3 regions of the Bradyrhizobium betae genome follow, and region 3 is predicted to be linked to each of the others. Evidence: riboswitches for the same ligand, from Rfam matches in the RefSeq annotation. Region 3 holds a riboswitch; each other region holds the start of a gene.
What was found. Region 3 has a riboswitch for cobalamin ahead of F8237_RS31805 (TonB-dependent receptor). Riboswitches for the same ligand answer to the same signal wherever they lie in the genome.

Region 1 (8,773 bases), 1.3 Mb from region 3:
CCGCGCGGCGCTCTGCATCGCGCTGGATCTGACACCGGAAGCGGCGTTGCGCTTCGTGATCGATCCGCTATCACTGACCCGGATCGACCGGCTCGCGACCGGCTGGCGCGTCGTCTCGGTCAATCAGCGCATGCCCTGAGGCGGTTCAGGCGGGACGATCCGGCACGTTGGCCTGCGCGAACGTCGCCATGCCGTTGTGGAGCGCGCAGGCCGACCGCACCAGCGGCAGCGCGATGGCGGCGCCCGATCCCTCGCCGAGCCTGAGATCGAGGCTGATCAGCGGCTGCACGTCGAGCGCGCGCAGCACCAGCCGGTGCCCCTGCTCCGCCGATTGGTGCGACGGCAACAGGAATGGCTGGCACGACGGATTGAGCCGCACTGCTGCAAGCGCCGCGACCGAGACGATGAATCCGTCGATCAAGACGGGGATGCGGCGTTGCGCTGCCGCAATGATCGCGCCGCAGATCGCCGCGATCTCGAGTCCGCCGACCGCGCACAGAATTTTTTTGGGCGAGGCCCCGGCAACGCCATGGCGCGCGATCGCAGCGTCGATCACGCGCGCCTTGTGCGCGCGGCCAGCGGCATCGATGCCGGTACCGCTGCCCGCGATCTCCTCAGCGCTCACGCCGAGAAGGCTCGCAGCCATCGCCGCCGATGTCGTGGTGTTGCCGATGCCCATCTCGCCGAAGATCAGGAGATCGGGCTGACCCGCCTCCGCGCGCACGACTGCGCGTTGGCCGGCTTCGAAGGCAAACGCCAGTTCGGTGGCAGTGAGCGCGGCTTCGACGCTGAAATCGCGGGTGCCATGGCGCGGCTTGTCGGCGACGACCCCGGTCATCTCCCCCTGCGCCAGCGTCCCGGCATCGACCACCTCGAGGCTCGAGCCGAGCTCGCGCGCCAGCACGGAGATCGCGGCGCCGCCGGAGGCAAAATTCGCCATCATCGCGATGGTGACGGCTTGCGGATAGGCCGACACGCCTTGCGCGACGATGCCGTGATCACCGGCGAAGACGATGATCGGCACCCGCGCCGCGCGCGGCTGCTCGGTCGCCTGCAGACCCGCAAGCTCGATCGCGAGCTGTTCCAGCCGGCCGAGCGCGCCGGTCGGCTTGGTCAGCTGCGCCTGCCGCGCGATCGCCGCCTCGCGATGGATCGCGGAGACATCGGGGCATTTTCGAGTGACCCATTCGGGAAGCATGCTGCCTCGCTCGCCTTACGGCCTGCGCTTGAGAATGTAACTATCCATGATCCAGCCATGCCGCTCGCGCGCCTCCTGGCGTGCGGCCAAGATGCGCGGGCCGATCTCAGCCAGCGCGCCGGACATGACGATCTGGTCGGGCATGCCGAGATAGGCGCCCCACCAGATCTGCAGGCCTTCGGGATCAAGCGACTGGAATGCGGTGCCGCCGTCGAGCATCACGACCACAGTGTCGACGCCCTGTGGCCAGCCGCCTTCGCGCAGACGGCGCCCCGTCGTGACCAGAAAGGGCTCGCCGATGTCGTTGAGCGGCAGCGCGTGCGCCGCGCACAGCGCCTGGATCGAGGTGATGCCGGGCACGACCTCGATATCAGGCAAGGGAGAAAGGCGCCGCGCAATCCGCAGCGAGGAATCGTACAGCGAGGGATCGCCCCAGATCAGCAGCGCGACCTTGCCGTCACTGCCAAGATGGCTCGCGATCGTCCGCGACCAGGTCGCGGCAACCGCATCGTGCCAATCGTCTACGCCCTTGCGGTAGTCCGCCTCACCGGCGTCGCGCACGGGAAGATCGAACTCGGCGATCCCAGTCTTGTCGTTGGTCAGCACGTCCGTGCAGAGCGTCCGCCTGAGATCGGCGAGATCGGATTTCGCGCTTCCCTTGCGCGGGATCAGGACGAGATCGGCCGCGTTGATGGCACGGATCGCGGCGCGCGTGAGCTGCTCGGGATCGCCGCAACCGATGCCTATCAGGGAGAGCGTGAGCATCGCGAGTGCGAAGGGCGGCCGCGATGGCCGCCCGTTCGCTTGTCTCTCAGGCCGCGTTGTGCAGGCGCGGGGTGACGAGGCCGGGTGCGGTGACGCCGCGCAGCGACTTCGCCAGCGCCAGCACCGCCAGATCGGCCAGCGGCTCGATCACGATGACGAGCGCATAGGAGGCCGCAAAGGTCGCGATGTTGGCGAGGTTGCTCATGGCAAAGCCGGAGCCATACAGCGCCCAGAACGCGACCCAGCCGATCACGCCGGCCTGGTAGGTCGTCGAAAGCGCCAGCGCCTGGCGATAGCTGAGATCGACATAGGCGGTGTTGCGCGAAATGATCCGCGCCGCAATCGCCTGGATGGCGAACAGCGGCACCAGCAGCGTCGTGACGTTCATGCCGAATTGCGGCAAATCCGGCGGCTCGAAGAACACGCCCTGGAACAGCAGACCGAAGGCTAGGCCGAGAGCTGCGGGGGCCGCCCCGAACAGCAGGAACAAGGTCGAGCCGAGAATGAAGTGCACCTCGGAGACGCCGACCGGGAAGTGCGGCAGGATTTCGAAGAAGGTGAAGACGAGCGCGGTGGTGGCGAGGGTGCGCAACGCAAGCGAGCCGATGCCCTGCTCGCGCACGGTCTCGACCGCGAGCTTCAGGGCAACGCCGCCTGCGGCGATGCCCGTTGCGTAACTCAACACGAGCTTGGCGCCCGTCACGATCCCGGGTTCGATATGCATGGCTCAGATCCTTCCTGCCGTCACACCCGACGGCGTTGGCCTCAAAACACGCACGGCCGGTCTCCTGGCTCGCGGCTCACTGGGTTCTCCGGCCTTCCCGAGCCTTGCGGCCCAGTGGCGGTTCGGAGTCCCTTCACCGCTTACAGTCGCGGGGGCGGCTGGGGTTTGGGGCGCCGCAATTGGGTCCGCCCATCCCCATTCCCGATTATGCTCCGGCGCTTTGCGCCGCGTCGAGCACCATGCATCTCCTGTGTGCCCCTTTCGCGGAGCCTGCGTCAAGGGGCGAGCGGCGGCCGGAGCGATCATGACGGATAATCCCCCGCCAGCGCACCGAACAGGATCACGGCCGCCGTCGACGCCGCGCCGCCGCGCGCAAGCTGCTCCGCCAGTTCGGCAATTGTGGTGCGGACCAGCCGCTCATCGGGGCGCCCGAGAGATTCGGCGAACAGCGCCGGAGTGCCTGGCGCCAGACCGTGTTCGATCAATTTCGCGACAAGCGCCGGAAAGGTGCGGCGGCCCATATAGACCACGGTGGTCGCTTCGGGATCGGCCAGCGCCGCCCAGTTCAGGTTCTGCGGCAGCTCACCGGTGACATCGGCCCCGGTGACGAACTGCACCCGGCGCGAGGTGTGGCGCCGGGTCAGCGGAATGCCGGCTTGCGCCGCAGCGACGCAGGCCGTGGTGACGCCGGGAATGATCTCGTAGCCGATGCCGGCTTCGCGCAGCGTCTCGAGCTCCTCCTCAAGGCGGCCGAAAATGCCGGCATCGCCGGACTTCAGCCGCACCACACGGACGCCGGTCGCAGCATAGTCGACCAGCAGACGGTTGACGTGGTGCTGCTTGGTCGAGGGCCGCCCTGCCCGTTTCCCCACCGCGACGAGATTGGCGCCGGGCCGGGCGAGTTCGAGGATCGCGCCGGAGGCGAGATCGTCATAGAGCACGACGTCGGCCTCGCGCAGCCGCGCGGCCCCCTTCAGCGTGAGCAGCTCGGGATCGCCGGGGCCGGCGGAGACGAAAGTGACAAAACCGCTCACCGGTCCTCCGCGATCAGATGGAAGAACGTGCCGGTGGCGTGTCCGCGGCGCGAGCCGGTCTCGGCGATGACGGCGCCAGTCGCATCGTGCACCACCGCGAGCGGCGTATCCGGCTGCGCGACGATCGTCGAATAATGGAACTCGTGGCCGCGCAGCCGTGCGCCGACCCGATGCCCCGGCATCGGGGCAGCGAGCGCAGCGAGACGATAGCCCAGATGCATGCGGCGCTTGGCAAAGCTCGTCTCCAGGCCGAGCAGCCCCGTCATCTCATGGCGGATGCCGTCGGCGTCGGTGAGGCCTTCACCCAGCACCATATAGCCTCCGCATTCGCCGTGCACCGGCCGCGTTTCGGCGAAGGCGCGCAAACCACCACGGAACTGCGCATTGGCGGCGATCTTTCCGGCATGAAGCTCGGGATAGCCGCCGGGCAACCAGCACACATCGGCGCTTGCGTCAGGCACCTCGTCGGCCAGGGGCGAGAACGGCAGGATCTCGGCGCCCGCCGCGCGCCAGGCTTCCAGCATGTGCGGATAGACGAAGGAGAACGCGGCATCACGCGCAAGCGCGATGCGCTGCCCGGGCGGCGTGACGTTCAGGCCGTTCGCCGCAGGCTGCGGTGACCAGGCCGCGGCCGATCGCAACACCGCATCGAGATCGACATGCTCGGCAACGAAGCGCGCGGCCTCGTCGATCAGCGAGCCGATCTCCGCCTGCTCCTCGGCCTGCACCAGGCCGAGATGCCGCTTCGGCAGGCTGATCTCCGCATGGCGCGGCAGAGCGCCGAACATGGTGATGCCGGCCTCGAGCAGCGCATGCCTCACAAGGTTTTCGTGGCGCGGACTTGCGACGCGATTGAGCACGACGCCGGCAAGCCGCACGCCGGGCCGGTAGTCGCGCAGGCCTGCGGCGATCGCCGCCGCCGTCTGCGCCTGCCCGGAAGGGTCGATCACCAGCAGCACCGGCCAGCCCAGCATCTGCGCGATATCGGCGGTGGCGCCGGTGCCGGAGACGCCAGGCGCGGCGACGCCGTCGAACAGGCCCATCGAGCCCTCGGCAAGCACGACATCGGCATCAAGGCCGCGGCTGACGAGATGCGCGATCGTCGCGCGATCCATCGCCCAGCTATCGACGTTGACCGAGGCTCGCCCCGTCGCGGCGGCATGAAAGGCAGGGTCGATATAATCGGGCCCGCTCTTGAAGCACTGCACGTTCAAGCCGCGATTGCGCCAGGCGCGCGCGAGCGCCAGCGTGAGCGTGGTCTTGCCGACGCCGGAGGCCGGCGCGGAGATGACGAGCCCGGCCGCCATCACGACGCCTCCGGAAAGCGCGGCTCGGCGCCGACAGGCCGATAGCGGCGATCATAGTCGGCGGCATAGAGACGGCTCTCGTCAAAATTGGCTGCGCCGAGCGTCCTGCCGACCAGGATGAGCGCGGTGCGTTCCATCTCGGCGCCGACAGCGGCATCGAGCGTCGCCAGCGTGGCGCGGACGATGCGCTGGTCCGGCCAGCTCGCGCGCCAGACGATCGCGACGGGACAGTCCGCGCCGTAATGCGGCATCAGCTCGGCGATGACCTTGCCGAGCAGATGGATCGACAGATGGATGGCGAGCACCGCGCCGGTCGCTGCGAATGCAGCGAGATTTTCGCCCTCGGGCATCGCACTGGCACGTCCCGGCGTGCGCGTCAGCACCACCGTCTGCGCAAGGCCGGGCAACGTCAGCTCAGCCTCCAGCGCAGCCGCGGCCGCCGAGAAGGAGGGCACGCCGGGTGTCACCGTGCAGGGAATCCCGAGCGCGCGCAGGCGGCGGAGCTGCTCGCCCATCGCCGACCAGATCGAGAGATCGCCGGAATGCAGCCGCGCGACATCCTTGCCGTCCGCATGCGCGGCAGCGATCTCCGCGATGATGTCGTCGAGCGACAGGGCTGCGGTGTTGACGATGCGCGCGCCGGGCGGGCAATGCGCCAGCACACCCTCGGGCACCAGCGAACCTGCATAGAGGCAGACCGGACAGGCGGTGATCAGGTCGCGGCCGCGCAGTGTCAACAGATCGGGGGCGCCAGGCCCCGCGCCGATGAAGTGCACCGTCATGCGCCGTCTCCTTCGGCGATCGCCGCAGTCGCGGTCCGGTCCTGCGAGACCACGCGCGTCGCAATCAGTCGCGCGCGAGGGCCAGCGGCCGCGAGCGCTGCGGCTTCGGCGACCGAGCCCGTGCCGAACTTTTCCACAACGAGATTCGACTGCGTCGGCGTGTCGATCTTCGCGAGCACGTCGGCCGGAACAGCCTTGATCGGCACGCCGCATTCGCGCGCGAGCTGCTTGAGCACCTCCGCATCAGCCTTGTCGCTGACGGTCGCCACCGCCGCAAGGCCCGCGGGACCACCAGCCGCCAGAAGCGCCTCGCGCAGCGAAGCCAGCGTGACATCCTTCTTGAACCCAAGTCCGGCGACCTTCATCGAACCGTGCTCCACTGCACCACCGGTCGTGCCGCCTCCCACGACCGGAAGCGGCCGAGCGGCGCGGCGTGCGCAATCTCGACCCGCATCAGCTCGCCGCCATGGCGCTGGTGCAACTCGCCGAGCAGCGCCTCCGTTTCCAGCGTCACTGAATGAGCGACGAGGCGCGTACCGGGCGCGAGCAGCGGCCAGACGGCATCGAACATCGCGCCATCGAGGCCACCGCCAATAAAGACGGCATCCGGTGCCTCCAGCGCTGCAAGGGCCTCGGGCGCTTTCCCGGCAATGACGCTGACACGATGCGCCAATCCGAACGCCGCCGCATTGCTACGGATATTCCCGACACGATCCTCGCGCGCCTCGATTGCGGTCGCTGTCCCGCCGCACAGCGCCCACTCCACCGAGATCGAGCCCGAGCCGGCGCCGATGTCCCACAGCCGCTCACCCGGGCGCGGCGCCAACGCCGAGAGCGCGAGTGCGCGCACCGGCCGCTTGGTGATCTGGCCGTCGTGGACGAAGAGATCGTCCGGCAGTCCCGAGTTGCGGGGAATGCCCTGAGTTCCCCTCGCCAGCAGCGCGACCGCAACCAGTTTCTCCGAAAGATCATCTGCAAAGAGGTCGACGCGATGCTGGTCGATGCTTTCGCGTGGACCGCCAAGCGCAGCGAGAGTCCACAGGAGCGAAGAGCCCCACCCGCGCTCCGTCAGCCATTTCGCGAGATCGCCGACTGCCGCTGCGTCGCGCACCAGACAGATGATGCGTGCGTCTTTCGCCAGATGCGGCACCAACCGCTCGAACGGGGCGGCATGAAGCCCAAGACACGCGACCGATTCGAGACGCCAGCCAAGCCGCGCAGCAGCGAGCGAGAATGTCGAGGGACCCGGATACGCGATCCATTCGTCGCTATGGAGCTTCTCGGCAAGGCTCGCGCCGGCGCCATACCAGAACGGATCGCCGGAGGCGAGCACGGCGGTTGGCCGGCCACGGCGGCTCAGCACGATTTCCGCATCGAACGGCACCGGCCAAGGGCGACCGCGGCCGGTCAGGCCGGCGAGCGCCAGATGCCGCTCGCCGCCGAACACGGTTTCGGCATCGTCGAGCGCCTTTCGGCTTGCCTCGGACAGCCCGGCAAGGCCATCTTCGCCGATACCGATGATGGTCAGCCAGGGATCAGCCAAGGAACTAGCCATGAACCGCGCCCTCATTCTGGGCGGAATTGCCGATGCGAGCCTGCTCGCCGCGGCGATCGCGCGCGCGGGCATTGATGCCGTCTATTCCTATGGCGGCCGCACACGCGCGCCTGCCGACCAACCGCTGCCGATCCGCATCGGCGGCTTCGGTGGCGTGAGTGGGCTCTCCGACTACATTCGCGGTGAAGGCATCACGCATGTGATCGACGCGACGCATCCCTTTGCCGCCGAGATGAGCCGTCATGCGGTCGATGCGTGCACGGAGACCGGAACTCCGCTGCTGGCGCTGGAGCGCGCGCCCTGGACGAGGGCGCCCGGCGACACCTGGATCGAGGTCGCCGACGTCAATGCCGCCGTCGCCGCGCTGCCTGAGGCGCCGGCAAAAGTATTCCTCGCCATCGGCCGCCAGCACATTGCGCCATTCGCGGCCAAACCCCAGCACGCCTACACACTGCGTTTCGTCGATCCGCCCGAGGCCGCGCTGCCCTTCCCGGCCGACGTGATCGTGTCGCGCGGACCATTCACCTTCGACGGCGAACTGCAGATGATGCGCACGCGCGGCATTGCCTGGATCGTCGCCCGCAATTCCGGCGGCGACGGTGCGCGTGCCAAGATCGACGCGGCCCGCATGCTCGGCCTGCCCGTGATCATGATCGCGCGGCCACGATTGCCCGAACGATTGCGGGTCGAGAGCGTGGCGGAGGTCATGCAGTGGCTCGGTCATCGGACCTGCCTCGGCGCATAGACCCAGCGGCCGACACGGCGTGTCTGCGCGTTGCAGACAATCACGAGCGTACGCATGTCGGCCATCTCTGGCGTTGCGTCGTTCAGTATCACGGTCTCGATTGTCTCGTCAGCGGCACTGACCGCGCGGGCGAAGATCACCAGGTGCTCGCCGCAGCCGGCTTCTTTCAACACGGCGAGCGCGCGGACAAATCCTTCCGGCCGGCTCGCTGAACGCGGATTGTACATCGCAATGGCAAAATCGGCTTCGGCGGCAAGCCGCAGACGCTTCTCGATCACCGCCCATGGCTTGAGATTATCCGACAGATTGATCGCGCAGAAATCATGCCCAAGCGGCGCCCCGGCGCGGGCGGCCGCCGCCAGCATCGCGGTGATGCCCGGCAGCACGCGAATGGGAAGCTCCCGCCATTGCGGCGCTTGTTCGAGCGCCTCGAACACGGCCGCGGCCATCGCGAACACCCCGGGGTCGCCGGAGGACACGACCACGACCTGCCCGCCTTCGGCGGCAAGCCGCAACGCCTCGCTCGCGCGTTGCAGTTCCTCGCGATTGTCGGATGGGCGCAAGTTGAGACCAGGGCGCGGCGGCACGCGCGCGACATAGGGCGCATAACCCAGAATGTCGGTCGCAGCCGCAAGCGCGGCGGAGACCTCGGGCGTCACCAGG
Region 2 (10,317 bases), 1.3 Mb from region 3:
GCGGCAGCGCGGCGCGCCGCTGCAGGCAATGACGCGTAGCGCCGGATCGAAGGGTTCGGTGATGAGGCCCGCCCCGCTCGGCATCTCGCGCTTGCCCTCGCTCAGCACCATCCGCCACGGCGTCATGCGCAGCGCATGACCGCAGCCGGAGAATTGATGCAGCGTCGTGTGCAGCATCTGTCCGAACGCAACGCCGACCAGGGCGCCGTGCGGATAGTGCCCAGGCCGCGACGCGGCCATCACGGGAGCAGGCTCGGTCTCGCCGTCCAATGCCTGGGGCAACGCCGCGCCGGCCGCGATGTGCGCCGCCATGCGCCCTCGCCCGCCCTTCGCGCCGCCGGAGGCGATGAACCAAGAAGCGAATGCGAGCGCGGTGCTCACGACCTCTCCACGCCCAACGGAACGGCCAAGCTTTGCGCCGTCGGCCCGTACCAGCAGACGGCCGTCCCGGTCGCGTTCGATGCGCACGTCGGCGGAATCGCCGGCGAGCACGCGCGATTTTCCGTCATCGATGGCGAAGCCGAATTTGGTGGGAAGCTCGAGCGCGCTGTCCGCCAGCGCTTCCTCGAGTTCCGCGGCAAGCGCCTGCGTCTCGTCGCCGGAGTTCCAGAACGGCGTCACCAGGATGTTGCGCCGGGCTTCGATGGCGGTGTCGGGATCGAGCAGCCTCAGCAATGCAAGTCCATCGAGCAGCCGGCGATGGCTCTGTTCGGTCACGCCCCTGATCTGGAGATTGGCGCGGCTGGTCACATCGACGAGGCCATTGCCGTAGCGTTCGGCGAGCTCGGCAAGCCCGGCGACCTGCCCGGCTTCGAGACGACCGCCGAACGGACGCACGCGGACCACGAGCCCGTCGCCCGATTGCATCGGGCGCAGTGCACCAGGACACCAGCCCTTCACCGAAGCCGCGCTCATGACGCCTCCCGCAATGCAGCCGCGATCGAATTGCGCCGCGTTCGCCAGAGCGAGGCGTCGTGCAGGCGCGCGAAGCAGCTTTCCATTGCGGCGAGCGCCGCCGGATTCTCGCGGGCCATGAAGGCGCGAACATCGGCATCGCCGAGCGTCGCATCGTAATAGAGATCGAACAGATGCGGCGGCACGGCGTCGGCCAGGTGGGCAAAAGCGGCCATGTGCTCCAGCGTTGCCGTGATCTCGGCGGCGCCGCGAAAACCGTGGCGCATCATGCCGGCGATCCAGCCCGGATGGGCCGCGCGCGCGCGAACGACACGGGAGATTTCCTCGGTCAGCGTCCGTGCATGCGGCCGCTCGGGCCGCGTCGTATCGAGGTGATAGAGCGACGGCGCCGTTCCGCCGAGATGCACGGCTGCCGCCGCAATGCCGGCTTCATGCGCGGCATAGTCGGCGGCAAGCAGCAGATCGGTTTCCGGCAAATCCTGAACGTGCACGAAGGCGTCGGCAGACGTGAGTCGCGCCTCGATGCCGGCGCGATCGGGCTTGATCTCACCATCGGCGGAGAACGCCCAGGACGATGCCGACAGCCAGGCCTCGCCGGCTGCATCGCGGGTCTCGGGCGTGAAGGCATCGGGGATCGCCGAGAGGCCGACACCATATTGTCCCGGCCGCGGCGCGAACACGCGGGAGGCGCGGTGGCGATAGGGATTTTCATCACCCTCCTCCTCGCGGCCCGCGAGCGCCTCGGCAGCGGCCTCGAACAATTGCGCAAGGCTGGAGAAGACATCGCGGAACAGGCCCGACACGCGCAGCGTCACGTCGATCCGGGGGCGGCCGAGTTCGGCCGGCGCGATGATGTGGTAACCGGTGACGCGGCCGGAGGCGTGGTCCCAGCGCGGCGCAAGCCCAGCCAGATGCAGCGCCATGGCGAATTCCTCGCCCGCGGTGCGCATCGTCGCCGAGCCCCAGAGATCGACGACGAGCCCTTTCGGCCAGTCGCCATGATCCTGCAAATGACGACGCAGCAATTCTTCGGCGAGCTTGATGCCCTGCGCGTGCGCCGACGGCGTCGGCACGGCGCGCGGGTCAACGGCAAACAGATTGCGCCCGGTCGGCAGCACGTCCTGGCGCCCGCGATAGGGCGAGCCCGACGGTCCCGGCGCGACGCGCTGGCCGGCCAGCGCGGCCCGCAGCGCGTCCCGCTCCGCGTCGCCGCAGGAGCCGCGGCCGAACACGTGCAGGCCGTCGCCGAACTGGCTTTCCTTGAGATCGCAGACGAAACGATCGATCCGCGGGATCGCCTCGGCCGGTGCGGCCGAGGCATCCAGACCAAGATCGTCTTCAAGACCCGCCGCGCGCGCCTCGTCACGGATCGCGGCGATCAATCGTTGGCGACGCGCGGGGTCGAGACCATCGGCCGTCGAATATTCGTCGAGGAGCTGTTCGAGACGGCGGAGGCTCTCCGGCACCGCAGACGCTGCGAGCGGCGGCGGCAGATGGCCGATGGTGATAGCTCCGATGCGCCGCTTGGCCTGCGCGGCCTCGCCGGGATCGTTGACGATGAAGGGATAGATGACGGGCACATCGCCGATCAGGGCTTCCGGCCAGCAGCTCGATGACAGCGCCACGGATTTCCCGGGCAGCCATTCCAGCGTGCCATGCGCGCCCATGTGCACGAGCGCGTCGCAGCGCTGTTCCCGGAGCCAGAGATAGAACGCGACATAGGCGTGGCGCGGCGTGCGGGCGAGATCGTGATAGTCGCCATCCCGCGTCGTCGTATCGCCGCGCTCGGGCTGGACCGCGATGGTGGATCGGCCGCAAGGGATCGCGGCGAAATGGAATGCGCCATCGCGGCAGCCCGGATCGTTCTCCGGAGCACCCCAGGCTTGCGCGAGATCATCCTGCAGGCCTTGCGGCAGGCGCGAGAGCGCTACGCGATACTCAGCGACACTCCAGGTCAAGTTTCGCTTCAGCAACGTCTTGCCAAGTGCCGGAACGGGCGCGACATCGAATCCGGCCGCAGCGAGATCGGAGAGCAACGCCTCGACCGACGCCAGCGCATCCAGGCCAACCGCATGCGCGATCTGGTGCGGGCGTCCCGGATAGTTCGACAGCACGATCGCCAGCCGCTTGTCGCCGGCGGGCGTCTCTGCGAGCCGTCGCCAGGCCGCGACGCGCGCGGCGACAGCTTCCACGCGTTCGTCATCGGCTTGATGGGCAAGGTGCGAGAATTGCAGGTCGGGATCGCGCATCCCGGCCGATTTGAAGCTGACCACGCCCGCGAACAGGCGGCCGTCGACCTCGGGCAGCACCACATGCATCGCAAGATCGCCCGGCGACAGACCGCGCAGCGAACTCGCCCAGTCATCGCGCCGTGCCGTGGAGAGCGCGACCTGGAACACCGGACAGGATGCGGCATCGAACGGCGTCGAGCCGTCGTCACCCAGCGCCGAGAACGCGGTCGCATTGACGATCGCAGCCGGAGGATTTGTCGCAAGATGCGCCCGCAGCCAATCCGCAACCCCTGGGGCCTTCAACGAGGTGACGAACACGCCGTAGGCATCAATCCCCTTCTTGCGCAACGCGGCGATCAGGGCATCGACCGGGCCGGTATCCGCGGCGGTGAGATAGGAGCGATAGAACGTCACGAGCGCGCGTGGCTTCGCGCCGCTCGCCGGCGTTGCCGCGATGACGCCGCGCGCGGGATCGTAAAAACCCATCTCGGGAACGGTCGTCTCGCCGACGACCGGTCCAGCATAGAGCCCCGAAGCCAGCGCGAGCTGCGCGATCGCGGCTTGAGCCGCGACAGGACCGCCGGTGTCGCACAGCACCTTCAGCCGCCGCAGCGTCGAGACCGGCAAGGTCGAATATGCGTCGAGCCGTGTATCGTCGCGGCCATCGGCCGGCAGCGCGGCGAGCACGATCCCACGATCCTTCGCGAGTTGCTGAAGAGCCGCGAGACCATACGACCAATAGGACTCGCCGCCGATCAGGCGCACCAGAATGCCGCGCGCCTGCGCCAGGGTGCGCTCGACATAGGTGTCGACCGACAGCGGATGGCGCAGCTCCGAAAGATTGGCGAGCCGCAGCGACGGCAGGCTGTCACGGCCGCGCCGCCAGCCGGCCGCGAACGCGGCCAGATCGGAATCCGAATACGAGAGCACCACGAGATCGGCCGCGTCCTGGCCGATGTCCCTTGGCGTCGCAGTCTCCTCGAGACCGCGGCTCTCGCGGAAGACGACGTGCATCAGACACCAAGTCCCGCTTTGATCGCGGCCTCGTCGATATCGCCGTGCTCGCCGATCACAACGAGCTTCGACTGCCTGCTGCCCGCGCCCCAGGGCTTGTCGAACTGGTGGCGCACGCGCTCGCCGACCGCTTGCAGCAACAGGCGCATCGGCTTGCCTTCCACTGCGATATAGCCCTTGACGCGCAGCACGTTCTGCTCGCGCGACAGACGCTGCACCGAGGCGACCAGTGCGTCGATGTCGGTGACTTCAGGAAGATCGATCACGACGGAGGCGAAATCATCATGCTCGTGATCCTCCTCGCCGTCATGATGCGAGGGGCGTGCGGAAAGATCATTCTCCGCGGCAGCGCCGAGACCGAGGATCACGCGGGCATCGATCGCGCCGTCGGTGACGGAGAGCATCGGCACGCGGCGCGGCATCTCGGCGGTGATCACAGCCCTGGCGGCTTCGAGTCCCGCCGCGCCGGCAAGATCGGCCTTGGTCAGCAGAACGATATCCGCACAGGCGATCTGGTCCTCGAACACTTCCGACAGCGGCGTCTCGTGATCGAGATTTTCGTCCGCCGCGCGCTGCGCTTCGACCGCATCCGGATCGGGTGCGAAGCGACCCGCCGCCACGGCCTCGGCATCGGCCAGCGCAATCACGCCGTCGACGGTGATGCGCGAGCGGATCTCCGGCCAGTCGAACGCCTTGAGCAGCGGCTTCGGCAGTGCCAGGCCCGAGGTCTCGATCAGGATGTGATCGGGCCGCACCGGACGCGCCAGCAGCTTCTCCATGGTCGGAATGAAATCATCGGCGACGGTGCAGCAGATGCAGCCATTGGCGAGCTCGATGATGTTGTCTTCCGGGCAATTGGCATCTGCACAGGACTTCAGGATCTCACCGTCGACGCCCTCGCTGCCGAACTCGTTGACGAGCACGGCGAGCTTCCTGCCGTCAGGGTTTGCGAGCAGGTGCTGGATCAGCGTCGTCTTGCCGGAACCGAGGAAACCCGTGACCACCGTCACCGGAACCTTTGCGAGCGAATTCATTCGGCTGCCTCCGGCACGACGACAATGGGGGGAATGCGCGCGAGCGACTGCTTGCGAAAGATTTCGGGGCGGCTGCGCCAGGGCACGAGACCGTCCGGCGCGGCCGCATAGGCGGCGACGCCGGCGACGACGTCGTTCGCATGGGCTTCCGAGAGGCGGCCATAGACATAGGACCAACGTCCGGGCGCGCTGAGCGCGACCGAACAACCCTGGCTGCATGCAGACAGGCATTCGACGGGAACCACCGCGACACCGTCGGGCACGCCTGCGTCGAGGATCGCACCATGCAGGCGCTTGCCGGGCGTGGCCTCGCCCTCGCCAAGCGTCTCGCCGGCGCGGCAGGTAATGCAGACGTAAAGTGTGACGGTCATCGCCTCTTCCAGGATATTCAGCGGGAGGCGAAGAGGCACACGGACCATTCCCCCGAAGGCCCGTTTTCCCCGTCGCGGAACACCCCGTCCGCCGGTCCAAAAATCGTCCGCGCTGGCAGGTCTCCCGGCTTGCGGAGCAGGGCTTTTGGCCCTTCGATCCCCGCCTTCCCGATCCCCTGGGGGGATCAGTGGCTTTGGACATCTCTCCGGTCACGGTCGCGGGGGCGGCTGCAGTTTGGACCCAAATCTTGCAGATTCGGACCCTATCGCATTCCCTCTTCGCCTGTCATAGGACAGGAACCAACGCCGGGCCACCATTTGCCCCCGGCCGCCTCTTGTCAAGCCGAAGGACCGGGACCGATGACGCCTGAACCGGATACCCAGACGGGTGAGCAAACCGACGCCCGACACGCCCAGAAAATGGCAAAGAAGAAGGCCGCCCGCGACAAGATCATGGCGACCAAGAGCGGCGAAAAAGGCCTCATCATCGTCCACACCGGCGCCGGCAAGGGCAAGTCCTCCTCGGCCTTCGGCATGATCGTCCGCTGCGTCGCCCATGGCTTCCCCTGCGCGGTCGTGCAGTTCATCAAGGGGGCCTGGGACACCGGCGAACGCCGCCTGCTCACCGGCCATTTCGGCGACCTCTGCCAGTTCCACGCCATGGGCGAAGGCTTCACCTGGGAAACGCAGGACCGTGCCCGCGACATCGCCGCCGCACGCGCCGGCTGGGAGAAGGCCAAGGAGCTGATCCTCGATCCCGATTTGCGCATGATCGTGCTCGACGAGATCAACATCGCGCTGCGCTACGACTATCTCGACATCGCCGAGGTCGTCGAATTCCTGACGACCTCGAAGCCGCCGATGACGCATGTCGTTTTGACCGGACGGAACGCCAAGGACGAACTGATCGAGATCGCCGATCTCGTCACCGAGATGACGCTGGTCAAGCATCCCTTCCGCTCCGGCATCAAGGCGCAAGCCGGCGTCGAGTTCTGAAGATAGTCGCGATGGCGCGCGCATTGATGATCCAGGGAGCCGGCTCGGACGTGGGCAAGTCGCTCATCGTCGCCGGCCTCGCGCGCGCCTTCACGCGGCGCGGTTTGCGCGTGCTCCCCTTCAAGCCGCAGAACATGTCGAACAACGCCGCCGTCACCGTCGATGGCGGCGAGATCGGCCGCGCCCAGGCGCTGCAGGCGCTCGCCGCCGGGGTCGAGCCGCACACCGACATGAACCCGGTGCTGCTCAAGCCCGAGACCGATGTCGGCGCGCAAATCATCGTCCACGGAAAGCGCGTCGCGACTGCGCGTGCGCGCGACTACGCGGCGATGAAGCCCTCGCTGATGGGCGCCGTGCTGGAAAGCTTCGAGCGCCTGAAGGCGCGCGCCGATCTCGTGCTTGTCGAGGGTGCCGGCAGCCCCGCCGAGGTGAACCTGCGCAAGGCCGACATCGCCAATATGGGCTTTGCCCGCAGGGCCGACGTCCCCGTCGTGCTGGTTGGCGATATCGATCGCGGCGGCGTCATCGCCCAGCTCGTCGGCATCAAGACGGTGATCGACCCGGACGACGCCGCGATGATCCAGGGTTTTGTCATCAACAAGTTTCGCGGCGATCCCACGCTGTTCGACGATGGCTACAAGCTGATCGAGCAGACGACGGCCTGGCGCGGGCTTGGCGTGTTGCCCTGGTTCGCCCGCGCCGGCGAGCTGCCGGCCGAGGACGCACTCGGTCTCACCGACGCGCGCAAGCCGGGCCAATGCAAGATGGCCTGCCTTGCGCTGTCGCGGATCGCTAATTTCGACGATCTCGATCCGCTCAAGCTCGAGCCCGGCGTCGATCTCATCATGGTGCGTCCGGGCGAAGCGATCCCCGGCGATGTCAGGCTCGTCATCATCCCGGGCTCAAAATCCACCCGCGGCGATCTCGCCTTCCTGCGCGCGCAGGGCTGGGACATCGATCTGCTGGCGCATCACCGCAGGGGCGGCCATGTGCTCGGCCTCTGCGGCGGTTATCAGATGCTCGGCCGCAGCGTCGCCGACCCCGATGGCATCGAGGGCCCCGCGGGCGACACGCCGGGCCTCGGGCTTCTGAACGTGGATACGGTGATGACCCCGCAGAAGACGCTGACGCGTGTCGCGGCCGTGCACGCCGCCACGGAGCAGCCGATCGAGGCCTACGAGATTCACATCGGCCGCACCGACGGGCCCGATCGCGCCCGCCCTTTCGCGAAGCTGAACGGCGAGCCGGAAGGCGCGATCTCGCGCGATGGGCGCGTGCAGGGCAGCTATCTGCACGGCCTGTTCACATCGGATGATTTCCGCAAGGCGTATCTCGCCAAGCTCGACATTGCCGCCGGCGACGAGCCCTATCACGCCAGGGTCGAGAGCGCGCTCGACGCGCTCGCCGATCACATCGAACAGCATCTCGACGTCGAGGGCCTGCTTGCGCTAGCGCGCTAGCAACTCGGCAAGGCGCGTCCATTCGGCTTCGTTGCCGGGAAGTCCGAGGCGCAGCCATCCCGGCTCTCTCGCGAACACACGCGACCAGATCTGGCCGCGCGCTAGTTGTTCCTGCGCGGCAAGCGCATCAGGCGTCTCGTAGAGACGAAACAGCGATGTGCCACCGACGAGACGCCAGCCTTGCGATCGCGCGATGTCGTCGAGGCGACCACAGTCGCGCGCCAGCCGCGCTGACGTCGCCTCGGCCCAGGCATCATCGCGCAAGGCGCGGCAGCCGATCGAGATCGCAGCTCCCGAGACCGGCCATGGACCCGACATCGTCGCCAGATTCTCGATGTCGGCCGCATTGCCGATCGCGAAGCCGAGCCGCAGGCCGGCCAGACCATAGAACTTTCCGAACGAACGCAGGATCAGCAGTCCCGGCCGATCCGCCTCACGCACCAGCGATAGTTGCGGAACGGCGTCGGCAAAGCTTTCATCGATGACGAGACGGCCGACGCGCGGCAGCAGCGTGAGCAGATCCTTTGCGGGATGGCATCGGCCGTCGGGATTGTTCGGGTTGACGACGATCGCAACATCCGCGCCCGCCAGCGCGGCGAGCTCGCCGACCTCCTGCACGTCCCAGCCAGCGGCCGACAGCACGCCCGCATATTCATTGTAGGTCGGCGCGAGGATGCGGGCCCGGCCGGGTGGCGCCAGTTGCGGCAACAGTTGAATGGCAGCCTGCGCACCGCCCGTCGCCACGACCGGCGCGCTGGTGCGATAGGCGTGATGCGCCGCGTCGTGCAGGGCTTCTATTTCGGCGCGCGACGGCAATGCCTGCCAATGATGCGCGCTCACCTCGCCCACCGGATAAGGCAGCCGGTTGATCCCCGTCGAGAGGTCGATCCAGTGCTCGGCGCGTCCGCCAAAACGCTGCTGGGCCAGATCGAGATTTCCACCGTGCTCGCGCATGCCCCGTTCTTTCACGCGAAGGCGAGGATCGCAAGCACAGCAGCGAGCAGCAGCATGGCACGGCGGTAGACCGTCAATCCTTCGCCAATATCGGCGGCGAGCGGATCGCGCGCGCCTTCGTTGAGCCAGGGCTCGTGGGTGGTGCTGCCGTGATAGATGCGGGGGCCGCTGAGCCGCACGCCGAGCCCGCCCGCCATCGCCGCTTCCGGCCAGCCGGCATTGGGTGAGCGATGCCGGCGCGCGTCGCGCGTCATGCACGACAGCGCCTCGGATCGCCTTGGCGCCAGCAGCACGAACAGGAATCCGGTCAGGCGCGCCGGAATGAAATTGGCGACATCGTCGATGCGGGCCGCAGCCCAGCCGAAGGCTGCGTGCCGTTCGCTGCGATGGCCGATCATGGAGTCGAGCGTGTTGATCGCCTTGTAGCCGAAAATCCCGGGCAGTCCGAACAGTGCGCCCCAGAACACCGGCGCGACGATGCCGTCGGAAGCATTTTCGGCAAGGCTCTCGATCGCTGCGCGCGCGATGCCGGCTTCATCGAGCGCCGCGGGATCGCGGCCGACGATACGCGAGACTGCGTCGCGCGCAGCGGCGATGTCTCCGGCGCGCAACGGTTTCGCGACGGCTGCCACATGATCATGCAGCGAGCGCAGCGCGACCAGTGGCCAGGCCAGCACGCCCACCAGCACGGCCTGCCCCCATCCCCAAGGCAGCAATGACTGCAGCAATGACTGGAGCACCCAGCCGAGCGCGACCGAGAGCGCGATCACCAGGAGCGCGCCGGCGACGCCGGCAACGCGGCGAAATGCCGGCGGATCGGATGGGCGATTCGACATGGCGTCGATGACGCTGATCAGCCGGCCGAGCCAGGTTACGGGATGGCCGATCCGCGCGAACAGCCATGCCGGCCAGCCCATGAGGGCATCCACCGCCATCGCCACCATCATCGCGCCCGCAAAGCCCACACCCACTCCCAAGGCTGCCTCCTGTCCCGCCCCTGTTGCGCAAAGCGACGGCGGAGCGCAAGCCCCTGCCCGTCTGATTTCGGCTTTGTCTTTGGCCGCGTTTGGTGATTAGTCAGGCCCGATAGGAGACCTTCATGGCCGTCATCTTGATCACGGGCGGAGCGCGATCGGGCAAGAGCAAGCGTGCGGAAATACGCACGCGCGCCTTCCCGGGACAGCCTGTCTATGTCGCGACGGCCGAGGCGCTGGATGCCGAAATGGAGGCGCGAATCGCCATGCATCGTGCGCGCCGCGGAACCGACTGGATCGAGCGCGAGGTGCCGCTCGACCTCGTGCCCGCGCTGGCCGCAAGTGATGGCGGCGGCGCCAGGCTGGTC
Region 3 (10,317 bases):
CGCGCCGATATGCTGACGCAGGTCTTCTTCTCGACCTCGCAGGTGATCAGCCGGCAATATCAGGCGATCATCGTGTCGGGAGCCGTGACCCTGCTCGCAGCAATTGTCGGATTTGCCTTCGCGCTGCTCGTCTCCAGCGGCATCACGCGGCCCGTGCGCCTCTTGCTCGCCGGCACCCGCGAGGTCGAGGCGGGCCGCTTCGACAAGACCATCACGGTCTCGACCCAGGACGAGATCGGCGAGCTCGCCGCCGCCTTCAACCGTATGACCGAGCAGTTGCGGCACAACGAGCGCATCCGCGAGACCTTCGGCCGCTACGTCGATCCCAAGGTAGTGCAGGGTCTGATAGACCGGCCCGAAGTCGCCATTGATGGCCAGCGCCGGGTGATGACCATCATGTTCTCCGACATGAGCGGCTTCACCTCGATGAGCGAGGGCATGACCCCGCGCGGCCTCGTCAAGGTGATGAACCACTACTTCACGGTGATGTCTGCTCCGATCAGGATGCACCGCGGCGTGATCGACAAATATATCGGCGACGCCATCATGGCCTATTGGGGCCCGCCCTTCATCGAGGAGGACGAGCCGGCGCTGCTCGCCTGTTTCGCCGCCATCGACATGGCCGACCAGGTGCCCGCGCTGCAGAAGCAATTGCCCGACCTGCTCGGCATCCGCGCCATGCCGGCGCCGTGCGACTTGCGGATCGGCATTGCCACCGGCGAGGTCCTGACCGGCAGCATCGGCTCCGAGCTGATGATGAGCTTTACCGTGATGGGCGACGCCGTGAACCTCGCCTCGCGCCTGGAAGCCGTCAACAAGACCTACGGCACCCGCATCCTGATCGCGCAGGCGACGGCGGCTGCGATCGGATCGAACCTCGAATTGCGCGAGATCGACCATGTCGTGGTCGCCGGCCAGAGTGTGCCGCAGCCGATCTTCGAGGTGATGGGCAGGGCAGGCGATCTCAGCACGGCGCAAGCGAGCCTGCGCGCGCGCTATGCCGAAGGCCTCGCTGCCTATCGCGCCCGCCGCTTCGACGAGGCCCGCGTCGCCTTCAACGCCGCGCTCGAAGCCGTCCCCGGCGACGGTCCCTCACGCACGCTGCTCGCCCGCATCGCGCAGTTCGAGGCCAGCCCGCCGGACGAAGGGTGGGACGGTGCCTGGCGGCTGGAGCAGAAGTAAGCGGCCGCGGCGGTGTCTCCACGCCGCCTGCGCCGACGAAAATTGATTCTACTCCATAACGATGTTCGCCGTGACCTATTTCCCGGGCTTAGGTTTGCTGTCCTTGAGGCGTTTGATGGGGATACGCCGATGACAGATCTTGAGGACAGGCTGGAACGGTTCGAGACGCTCACCGCCGAATGCGAGTTGATCACCCAGCTCGCCACCGACAGCACCAAGCGCGAGTTCTATCTGAAGCTGGCGGAGCAGTGTCGCCAATTGGCGGTCGATCTGCGGCAGGAGATTGCCACCAAGGCCGACGCGACCAAGACTGCTGCGACCAAGGCTGCGGCTTGAGGTCGATCCTGACATAAGCGCCGGACATGCAAAGCGCGGCATGAAGCGTGGAACCATTGCGGTGCCGCGCAGTCGAAATCCGTTTTTAACGTTTGTCACGCATCCTTGACGCGTGGAGATGTTTGCCGGGTTGCTCCGCTGCGGGAATGCCGGGGGCTCGTTGCAATGCAGCGCGACTCGCGGATGTCGTTTGATCGTGCCTCACAGGGCCCTCCCATGCGTCTGCTTGCGGTGATCGTGCTCGCGCTGATGACAGCAGCCTGCAACCAGGAGCAGGACATCACCGGCTCGACCCCGGTCTGCGCGTTGCGGACCTACAGCCCGTACAATCCCCGCGACATCAGTCAGTGCGTTGCGGCCTGCAAGGCGTGCGACCACGGCAACACCGTGACCTGCTCGACGTCCTGCACGCTCAAGGGCGCGCGCTGAGCGGCGCCCGTTCCCCCGTGACTGGACTGACGGTGCCCCGGCACCGGAACGATTGCGTCGGATCATCATTAGAACAGGCAGGCAGGTCACGGAGTCCAATGGAATGGGGATGCTTGATCCCGGTCGGTTTCTGGTGTCGTGCTCGCATTGCGAGGCCTGGCCGATGGCCGCCAATGTGAAACGCGCGAGCTGGTCGGCGTCCCCGCACGAAGTCCGCTTCATGTGCCCGCGCTGCCGCCGCGAGGAGACCGCCATCATTTCCGCGTCCGGTCAACTGATGCCGATCAAGCGCGCTGACATCCCGACGCACGACGTGGCCGCGGCCCAGGCCCAGCGGTCAAGAGGGCGAGCGTAGCTTGCCCGTATGCCGGCGAGCGGGCGGTGGTGCGGACGCGCTTCGGAATGGAACCTGCCTGATTGCGCCAGCTCAATCTTCGGTGCGGGGCTTCGGCGCTCATGCAACCGGCCGATTGACTCCCTGCTTGCCCGGCTCGTAGATTGCTCGGTGACGGTTCTCCTCACGGAGATCAAAAGGGAACGTGGTGCGCGAATGTCCCAACTCCGGGATTTTTCTCAATGCCATGGCTGCCCCCGCAACTGTAAGCGGTGAATCTCTCGTCATATGCCACTGGGAATCTCGGTCCCGGGAAGGCGACGCAGAGGTAACGACCCGCGAGCCAGGAGACCTGCCGTCAGCCGTGGTCACACGCGAAGATGTCGGTCGGGGAGTACAGACATTGGTTTCACCGGAGCAGTCCATCGCTCCGACCTGAAACCTCGTTCGCTGTGACGTGCCACTGACGTCACACCGAGGTTACAATTGTGTCCCGTATTGTCTCTGCCGCCAGGCGCCTCAGCGCCGGCCTGTTCGCGACCACGTCCCTTTATTCGCTTGATCCATCGATCGCCCGCGCGCAGCAAGCCGTCGCCGAGCAGCTGCCGCCGATCGAAGTGACGAGGCCCGACGATCCGAACCGCACGCGCGCCCGGGCCACTGGCGACGGCGATACGACGAGCCGGCGCGCGCCCGCGAATGTCGCCCGGAGCGGAGCGCCGGCGGCCGGCTCCTCCGGCGCCGCCAGTGAAGCCGTCGCCGGCAACGGCGGCATTGTCGGGGCCGCCACGACCGTGATCACGGCCGCGGACATCGCACATGCGCCGTCGCAGACGCTCGCCGAGATCATCGCGGTGCAAGTCCCGGGCGCTCAGATCACGACGCTCTATGGCGGGCCGGTCGCCGCGAAGACCGGCGTCGATTTGCGCGGCTTCGGCGCCTTCGCCACCGCCAACACGCTGGTGCTGGTCAACGGCCGGCGGCTGAACGACATCGACATGGCGCAGGTGGACCTCTCCACCATCCCGCTCAATTCGATCGAGCGCATCGAGGTCACGCGCGGCAATTCCGGCGCGGTGCTCTACGGCGACAATGCGGTCGGCGGCGTGATCAACATCGTCACCAGGAACGGCGTCGGCGCACCGCCCGTGGCCGCGCGCATCGAGGCCGGCTTCGGCTCGTTCAACACCAGGCTTGCCAACGTCTCGACGTCGCTCAATTCCGGGCCGTGGTCGACCTCGTTCTACGGCAATGCCGTCAGTACCGACGGCTACCGCGACAACAATCGCTATGTTCAGAAGAACGGTGTCGGCAATCTCAACTACACGACATCGGGCCTGACCGCTTTCCTGACCGTGACAGGCGACGATCAGGAACTGCGGTTGCCGGGCGGCCGCACCGTCGATCCCTCCATCGGCCTCGACGAACTCGCAACCGCCCGAAGGGGGACCAGCACGCCCTTCAACTACGCCAACCAGCAAGGCTTCAGCGCCACCGCGGGCTTCACCAAGACCCTGGTCAACGGCGTCGATCTCATCGTCGATGGCGGCGTGCGCGACAAGAAGCAGCAGAGCGCGTTCTTTGCGAGCCCGATTCCGGTGCCCGCGTTGTTCACGTCGACCTATGTGGGCGCGGATCTGACGACCTGGTCGATCACGCCGCGGCTCAGCGTGAAGAGCCTGCTGCTGGGACTGCCGTCGCAACTGTTGACCGGCATCGACTATTACGATGCGAGCTTTCGGCAGAACCGCGGTGCCGGGCAGGGGCTCGCGCCCTGGCACACTTACGACCTCAGGCAGCAGACGGTTGCGGGCTATTTTCAGCACACACTGGGCGTCGCGCCGGCCACTGACGTCTCCTACGGCGCGCGGGTGCAGACCATCAGCCTTTCGGCACGCGACAAGTTCGATCCGGCAGCCCCGTTCAACGCCGATATCGGCGCGCTTCCGCTCAGCAGCAACGAGACCCAATACGCGCTGCATCTCGGGGCCGAGCATCGCCTCAATGACACGGTCTCGTTGTTCGGCCGTGCCGCGCGCGCCTTCCGCACGCCCGACGTCGACGAGCGCGTGTCTTCAGGTCCGTCGTTCGACCCCTTCACCTTTGCAGCGATCCCGCAGACGTTCCAGCTCAAGACCCAGACCTCGCAGGACGCCGAGGGCGGGCTGCGCATCAAGGCGGGCGGGCTGCAATTGCAGAGCAGCCTCTATCTGATGGATCTCAGCAACGAGATCCATTTCAACCCGATCCTGTTCTACAACACCAATCTCGATCCGACCCGCCGTTACGGTTCGGAGACCAGTCTGTCCTACCGCGTCAACGATACGCTGCTGCTGCGTTCCGGCATGGCCGTGACGCGGGCCGTCTTCCGCGAAGGCGTCTGGACCGGCAACGACGTGCCGCTGGTGTCGCGCTACACCGCCAGCGCGGGTGTCACCTGGAACATCTGGCAGAACTATGTGGTGCTCGATGCCACCGCCCGATTCTGGAGCGAGCGGCGGATGGACAACGACCAGGCGGGAACCCAGAAGCCGATCCCTGCCAACGGCACGATCGACCTCAAGCTCAGCGGCCGGGTCGAGCGCTATTTCTGGTCGCTGAGCGTCAACAATGTGCTGAACGCGCTCTACTACGACTATGCGATCGCAAGCACCTTCACTGACGGCCGCTTCAGCGCCTATCCGCTGCCCGGCCGCACCTGGCTGCTCAAGGCCGGCGCCACGTTCTGACCTCGGGTGGGGCTGTCATACGCCCTCAAATGGACTAGAATTCAAACAGAAGGAGATTATCCATGGCTCTCGACATCCTGCCGTCTCATGGCGACCGTCTGCGGCTCCATCCGGTCGCGCCGCGGCTTGCGCCGATGTTCGGCTTCGTGCTGCTGACATTGTCATGCGCGCTCGCAAGTTTTGCGTTCGCTTGTGCCACGCCGTTCGCGGCTTTCGCCGTCGTCGCCGCGGCGATGCTCCCGCTGCGTCCGGCGCTGCTCGTCGTCACCGGCGCCTGGCTCGTGAACCAGAGCATCGGCTTTGGTGTGCTGCACTATCCCATCGATGGCAGCACCATCACCTGGGGCCTTGTCATCGGAGCCGCTGCGCTTCTCGCGACCATTGCTGCGTCGGGCATCCTGCGCATGCTGCCGCAGGGCCGCACGCCGCTGATGCTGGCGATCACGCTCGTCGCCGCCTATGCGGTCTACGAGCTCGCACTGTTTGCCGTGACGCCGTTGCTCGGCGGCGGGGGCGCCTTCACCGCCGCCATCGTGACGCGCATTGGCCTGACCAGCGCTGCCTGGCTCGCCGGCCTCGTCGCTACCTGCGAGATCGTCCGCCTGGTCGATCCGTTCGGGCGCAAGGGCGCGATGTCGACCTGAGTAGCGCTCCATCCGGGCTTCTGTAACGGGCCCTGGTTAGTCAATCCCTTTTTGCGTCGTCCACTCGCCGGGAACCTGCTTCTGTACGGGATCGGCGCGGTGGCCGTCGCCTGATGGGGTTCTAGAGAGGAGCAGGTCGGCCAATCTACGGAAGCGTGATCGCATCGACGGATGCGTCGACAACCCGGATGACGGCCTGGCCTGATCCATCGTCCCGGCGAAGGGACTTCGCTTCGGGGAGGCTGGTGTGATGCCCGCCCGAATCTGTGTGCTCTTGCTTTAAGCCATGGCAGTCGTCCTGAACGGTGCGTTGTCCTTGAGCATGCGCAGCATGATCACGGCGAGCTTGCGTGCTAACGCTACCTTGGCCTTGTTCATGCCGGCGCGCTTGGCGATCCGCATGGCCCAGCTCTTGAGCGGCGCGCAGCCCTTGATCGGCTTGGTCAGGATGATGTGGGCGGCTTCATAGAGCGCCTCGCGCACGGAGGCGTCGCCATTTTTACTGATGCGGCCGCAGTAGTCGGTCTCGCCTGACTGGTACTTCTTCGGCGTCAAGCCGAACAACGGTCCCGCGCGCTTCGCCGAGTTGAAGCGCGAGGGGTCATCGATGGCGCTGGCAAAGGTCAGCGAGATGATCGGTCCCACGGCCGGTGTCGACATCAGCAGCTTGGCTTTGGCATCCAAAAGCGACATCGCCCGCACCCGCTTCTCAAAGCCGTTGAACTCGCGCAGTAGCACTGCATGAACCGCCAGCGTCGCAGTAGCGATCGTCTCGAGGGCCGGATGGCCGGCCACCAGCTCACGGATGCGTGCCGCAAAACTGCGCTTCGTCGTTTTGCCAACCTTCAATCCGAAGCCGCGCAGGATCCCGCGCAGGCTGTTCTCGATGTCCTGAAGCTTGGCCTGGATCAGCTTGCGCGCCGTCAGCATCGCACGGGTCTCCTGGGCACTCATCGACTTGCAATGCACCGGCCGGAACCAGCCGAGCCGCATCAATTGCGCGATGTTGCGGGCGTCGTTACGGTCCGACTTCACCGGCATCGCCTTGAAGGCATCGCTCACGTGCCGCGTTTCCAGGAGCTCGACCGCGAGGCCCTCGTGCTTCATGGCTGTATAAAGCCACTGAGACAGCGGTCCGGCCTCCAGCCCGATCCTGGCGAGTTCGAACCCGAGCGAGCGGAACCAGCCAATCAGCGCCACAGGCTCGCTGGCAACCTTGACCTCCCGAACGATCTTTCCGCTCGCGTCGACAATGCACACGCTGGAGCATTCCAATGACACGTCGATTCCGGCATAGTAGTCCATGGTCGTTCCTCCTTGATGCTTGGAGCGAAGCTTAGGCCTCGACTCCGCTACACCATCAATGTGAGGGACGACCGCAAACCTTCCAGTCAAGCCGGGCGACGCGCGCAATCAAAATAGCGCCGTAGCTAGCGCGGCTTGACTGGAAGGCCTCCGGGGCCCGTTACCCCATCTACCGAACCTTGCTCCACCGCCGCAAGGCGACCGCTGTCCAGACCGTCTCGACAAGCCCGAACGGCCAGGCGCCCTGGAGAAAGCCGTAGATCCCGCTCAGCGCGCACGCCGCCGCGAAGGCCAGCACATAGTGCGGCCCGCGCGGCTCGAGCGCGTAAAACAGCAGCATGGCGCTGACCGACAGCAGCCCGAAGATGGTCAGGGCGTCCATCAGTTCGCGGACGGCTTCGGTTTCTTGACGACCCCGAGGGCGTGGAAGACGACTGGCTCCAGCACCGGCCACAGCGCCGCCGTCGCCGTCAGCACGGTCGCGGCGCACATCGCCGCCAGCACCGACGATCGAATTTTCAGGCCCGTCGTCCGCGATCGCCACACGATCCAGCCCCAGGCGCAGAGCACCACGGCGAGCGACAGCTTCGTCATCAGCCCGTGCGCGTGGTCGAGCACCGCGATCAGGCTTCCTGCGCTGGCGAGCACGACGGCAGGCAATGTGAAGGGCAGCACACAGCACGCCGTGCAGGCCGCGGCGACAACTGCGGTCGCGACAGCGGTGCCAGCGGCCTTGCCTCCGCTTGGTTCGGTCTTCGCCGCGCAGCCGCATCCTGGCGATGTCTCGGACGGAATGTTGCAGGACGGTCCAATAACGCTCATGTGATTCTCCTCATGCTTGTGCGTCGTGGACCGGATCGCTACGCCCTCAAGCCACTTGAGGTTCAAGCGAAAAGTGAGAGCTTCCATGCGAATTGGCGTCCTCGCCAGCACGGCCGGCGTTTCGGTCCCCACCATCCGCTATTACGAAAGCATCGGTCTTCTTGCGCCGCCGGCGCGCCAAGGCGGCCAGCGCATCTATGGCGTTGACGATCTGAAAGCGCTCAGCTTGATCCGCCACTGCCGTGAGCTCGACTTCTCGATCGACGAGACGCGCGACATCCTCGCATCGGTTCAGAAGCGATTGCCCTGTAGTGAGACCAAGACCTTCGCGGAGACGCATCTCGGATCGATCCGGCGAAAGATCGCAGAACTGCGCGCGCTGGAAGCGACGGTGGCGTCGCTGGTGAGTGGCTGCGAGACGACGTGCTGCAATGGCGCGGCGCCCGATTGCGTGATCCTGCGGCCGTAGGATGGGTAGAGCCCTTGCGAGACCCATCATCCTCCGCGAGGCGAGCGCGTGATGGGTTTCGCTTCGCTCTACCCATCCTACGAGTGCTGCGCTCGCAATGACGAGGAGGAGAGAGCGCGCGTTACACGCCGACTCACCTGGCCGCGCTCAATCCCCGAACCAAACGCGGGTGCGCCGTGCCCGCCACAAAACCGGAGATTGTGACTCCTCATTTTCGCGAGGTATCGAAGTAAGCCAGTCCGTGTCCTCCGGGCCACGATTGTGCCGTCCATGCAACAGTTCCGGGCGATTTAACCGTTATCGCAGTCCGTTCGTATCAACGCCGCTTTTTGGCCACACCCGAACATGAATAAAATCGCTCTAATGTTTAGGGCTGCGGTGCGCCCATGGCAGGCGAAGGGAAATCCCAAGGTCGATCCAAAAGGTCGATTCAAATCTTGGGTCTGATTTTCCCGGTCTGACAAGGGTTAGCCAAGGAAACTGGTCGCGATGGACGCGAAGACCAACATCAAGCAGAGGCTGCCGAGCCGTCACGTGACGGAAGGCCCTACGCGCGCGCCCCATCGGTCCTACTTCTACGCCATGGGTCTGACCACCGAGCAGATCCACCAGCCCTTCGTCGGTGTTGCCTCGTGCTGGAACGAGGCCGCTCCCTGCAACATCTCCCTGATGCGCCAGGCGCAGGCGGTGAAGAAGGGCGTGGCGTCCGCCGGCGGCACGCCACGTGAATTCTGCACCATCACCGTCACCGACGGCATCGCCATGGGCCATGACGGCATGCGCTCCTCGCTGCCGTCGCGCGAATGCATCGCCGATTCCGTCGAGCTGACCGTGCGCGGTCATGCCTATGACGCGCTGGTGGGCCTTGCCGGCTGTGACAAGTCGCTGCCGGGCATGATGATGGCGATGGTCCGCCTCAACGTGCCTTCGATCTTCATCTATGGCGGCTCGATCCTGCCCGGCAATTTCCGCGGGCAGCAGGTCACCGTGCAGGACATGTTCGAGGCGGTCGGCAAGCACTCGGTCGGCGCGATGTCGGACGAGGACCTCGACGAGATCGAGCGCGTGGCCTGCCCGTCGGCGGGCGCCTGCGGCGCGCAGTTCACCGCCAACACCATGGCGACCGTCTCTGAAGCCATTGGCCTGGCGCTGCCTTACTCGGCCGGCGCGCCGGCCCCTTATGAAATCCGCGACGCCTTCTGCATGACCGCGGGCGAGAAGGTGATGGACCTGATCGCCCAGAATATCCGGCCGCGCGACATCGTGACCCTCAAGGCGCTGGAGAATGCGGCCGCCGTTGTCGCCGCCTCTGGTGGCTCGACCAATGCTGCACTGCACCTGCCGGCGATCGCGCATGAGTGCGGCATCAAGTTCGACCTGTTCGACGTCGCCGAAATCTTCAAAAAGACACCTTATGTCGCGGATTTGAAGCCGGGCGGCCGTTATGTCGCCAAAGACATGTTTGAAGTAGGTGGCATACCGCTTCTGATGAAGACGCTGCTCGACAACGGGTTTCTCCACGGCGACTGCATTACGGTCACCGGTCGAACGATCGCCGAAAACCTCAAAAGCGTGAAATGGAATCCGCACCAGGATGTGGTGCACCCGGCGGACAAGCCCATCACCGTGACTGGCGGTGTGGTCGGTCTGAAGGGCAATCTGGCGCCAGAAGGTGCGATCGTGAAAGTCGCGGGAATGTCCAACCTCAAATTTACCGGTCCGGCCAGGTGCTTCGACCGCGAGGAGGATGCTTTCGAGGCGGTCCAGAAGCGCACCTACAAGGAAGGCGAAGTCATCGTGATCCGCTACGAGGGGCCCAAGGGCGGCCCCGGCATGCGGGAAATGCTCCAGACCACCGCGGCTCTGACCGGCCAGGGCATGGGCGGCAAGATCGCGCTCATCACCGACGGCCGCTTCTCCGGCGCCACCCGCGGCTTCTGCATCGGCCATGTCGGGCCGGAAGCGGCCATCGGCGGCCCGATCGGGCTGCTGGAGGACGGCGATATCATCGAGATCGACGCAATTGCCGGAATTCTTAACGTAAAATTGAGCGATGCCGAGCTCGCC

Region 1: linked by a shared signal. The riboswitch ahead of F8237_RS03780 (energy-coupling factor ABC transporter permease) and the one ahead of F8237_RS31805 (TonB-dependent receptor) in region 3 are both predicted to bind cobalamin.
Region 2: linked by a shared signal. The riboswitch ahead of F8237_RS03845 (DUF1636 family protein) and the one ahead of F8237_RS31805 (TonB-dependent receptor) in region 3 are both predicted to bind cobalamin.

Annotation. Positions count from the first base shown of each region.
Region 1 is NZ_CP044543.1:728,084-736,856, forward strand. It holds gene F8237_RS03765 (histidine phosphatase family protein) at 1-139, shown strand, start outside; gene cobT (nicotinate-nucleotide--dimethylbenzimidazole phosphoribosyltransferase) at 146-1,198, opposite strand; gene cobF (precorrin-6A synthase (deacetylating)) at 1,214-1,963, opposite strand; gene F8237_RS03780 (energy-coupling factor ABC transporter permease) at 2,010-2,687, opposite strand; cobalamin riboswitch at 2,725-2,944, opposite strand; gene cobA (uroporphyrinogen-III C-methyltransferase) at 2,990-3,721, opposite strand; gene F8237_RS03790 (cobyrinic acid a,c-diamide synthase CobB) at 3,718-5,028, opposite strand; gene cobM (precorrin-4 C(11)-methyltransferase) at 5,028-5,810, opposite strand; gene F8237_RS03800 (cobalamin biosynthesis protein) at 5,807-6,175, opposite strand; gene cbiE (precorrin-6y C5,15-methyltransferase (decarboxylating) subunit CbiE) at 6,172-7,353, opposite strand; gene F8237_RS03810 (cobalt-precorrin-6A reductase) at 7,364-8,110, shown strand; gene cobJ (precorrin-3B C(17)-methyltransferase) at 8,086-8,773, opposite strand, start outside.
Region 2 is NZ_CP044543.1:738,512-748,828, forward strand. It holds gene cobG (precorrin-3B synthase) at 1-915, opposite strand, end outside; gene cobN (cobaltochelatase subunit CobN) at 912-4,160, opposite strand; gene cobW (cobalamin biosynthesis protein CobW) at 4,160-5,194, opposite strand; gene F8237_RS03845 (DUF1636 family protein) at 5,191-5,565, opposite strand; cobalamin riboswitch at 5,663-5,885, opposite strand; gene cobO (cob(I)yrinic acid a,c-diamide adenosyltransferase) at 5,926-6,561, shown strand; gene F8237_RS03855 (cobyric acid synthase) at 6,573-8,021, shown strand; gene cobD (threonine-phosphate decarboxylase CobD) at 8,010-8,975, opposite strand; gene cbiB (adenosylcobinamide-phosphate synthase CbiB) at 8,987-9,922, opposite strand; gene cobU (bifunctional adenosylcobinamide kinase/adenosylcobinamide-phosphate guanylyltransferase) at 10,075-10,317, shown strand, end outside.
Region 3 is NZ_CP044543.1:6,604,293-6,614,609, forward strand. It holds gene F8237_RS31785 (adenylate/guanylate cyclase domain-containing protein) at 1-1,182, shown strand, start outside; gene F8237_RS31790 (hypothetical protein) at 1,312-1,518, shown strand; gene F8237_RS31795 (hypothetical protein) at 1,735-1,947, shown strand; gene F8237_RS31800 (hypothetical protein) at 2,057-2,302, shown strand; cobalamin riboswitch at 2,441-2,655, shown strand; gene F8237_RS31805 (TonB-dependent receptor) at 2,770-5,010, shown strand; gene F8237_RS31810 (hypothetical protein) at 5,073-5,654, shown strand; gene F8237_RS31815 (IS110 family RNA-guided transposase) at 5,934-6,959, opposite strand; gene F8237_RS31820 (hypothetical protein) at 7,129-7,341, opposite strand; gene F8237_RS31825 (hypothetical protein) at 7,341-7,781, opposite strand; gene F8237_RS31830 (MerR family transcriptional regulator) at 7,867-8,250, shown strand; gene ilvD (dihydroxy-acid dehydratase) at 8,740-10,317, shown strand, end outside.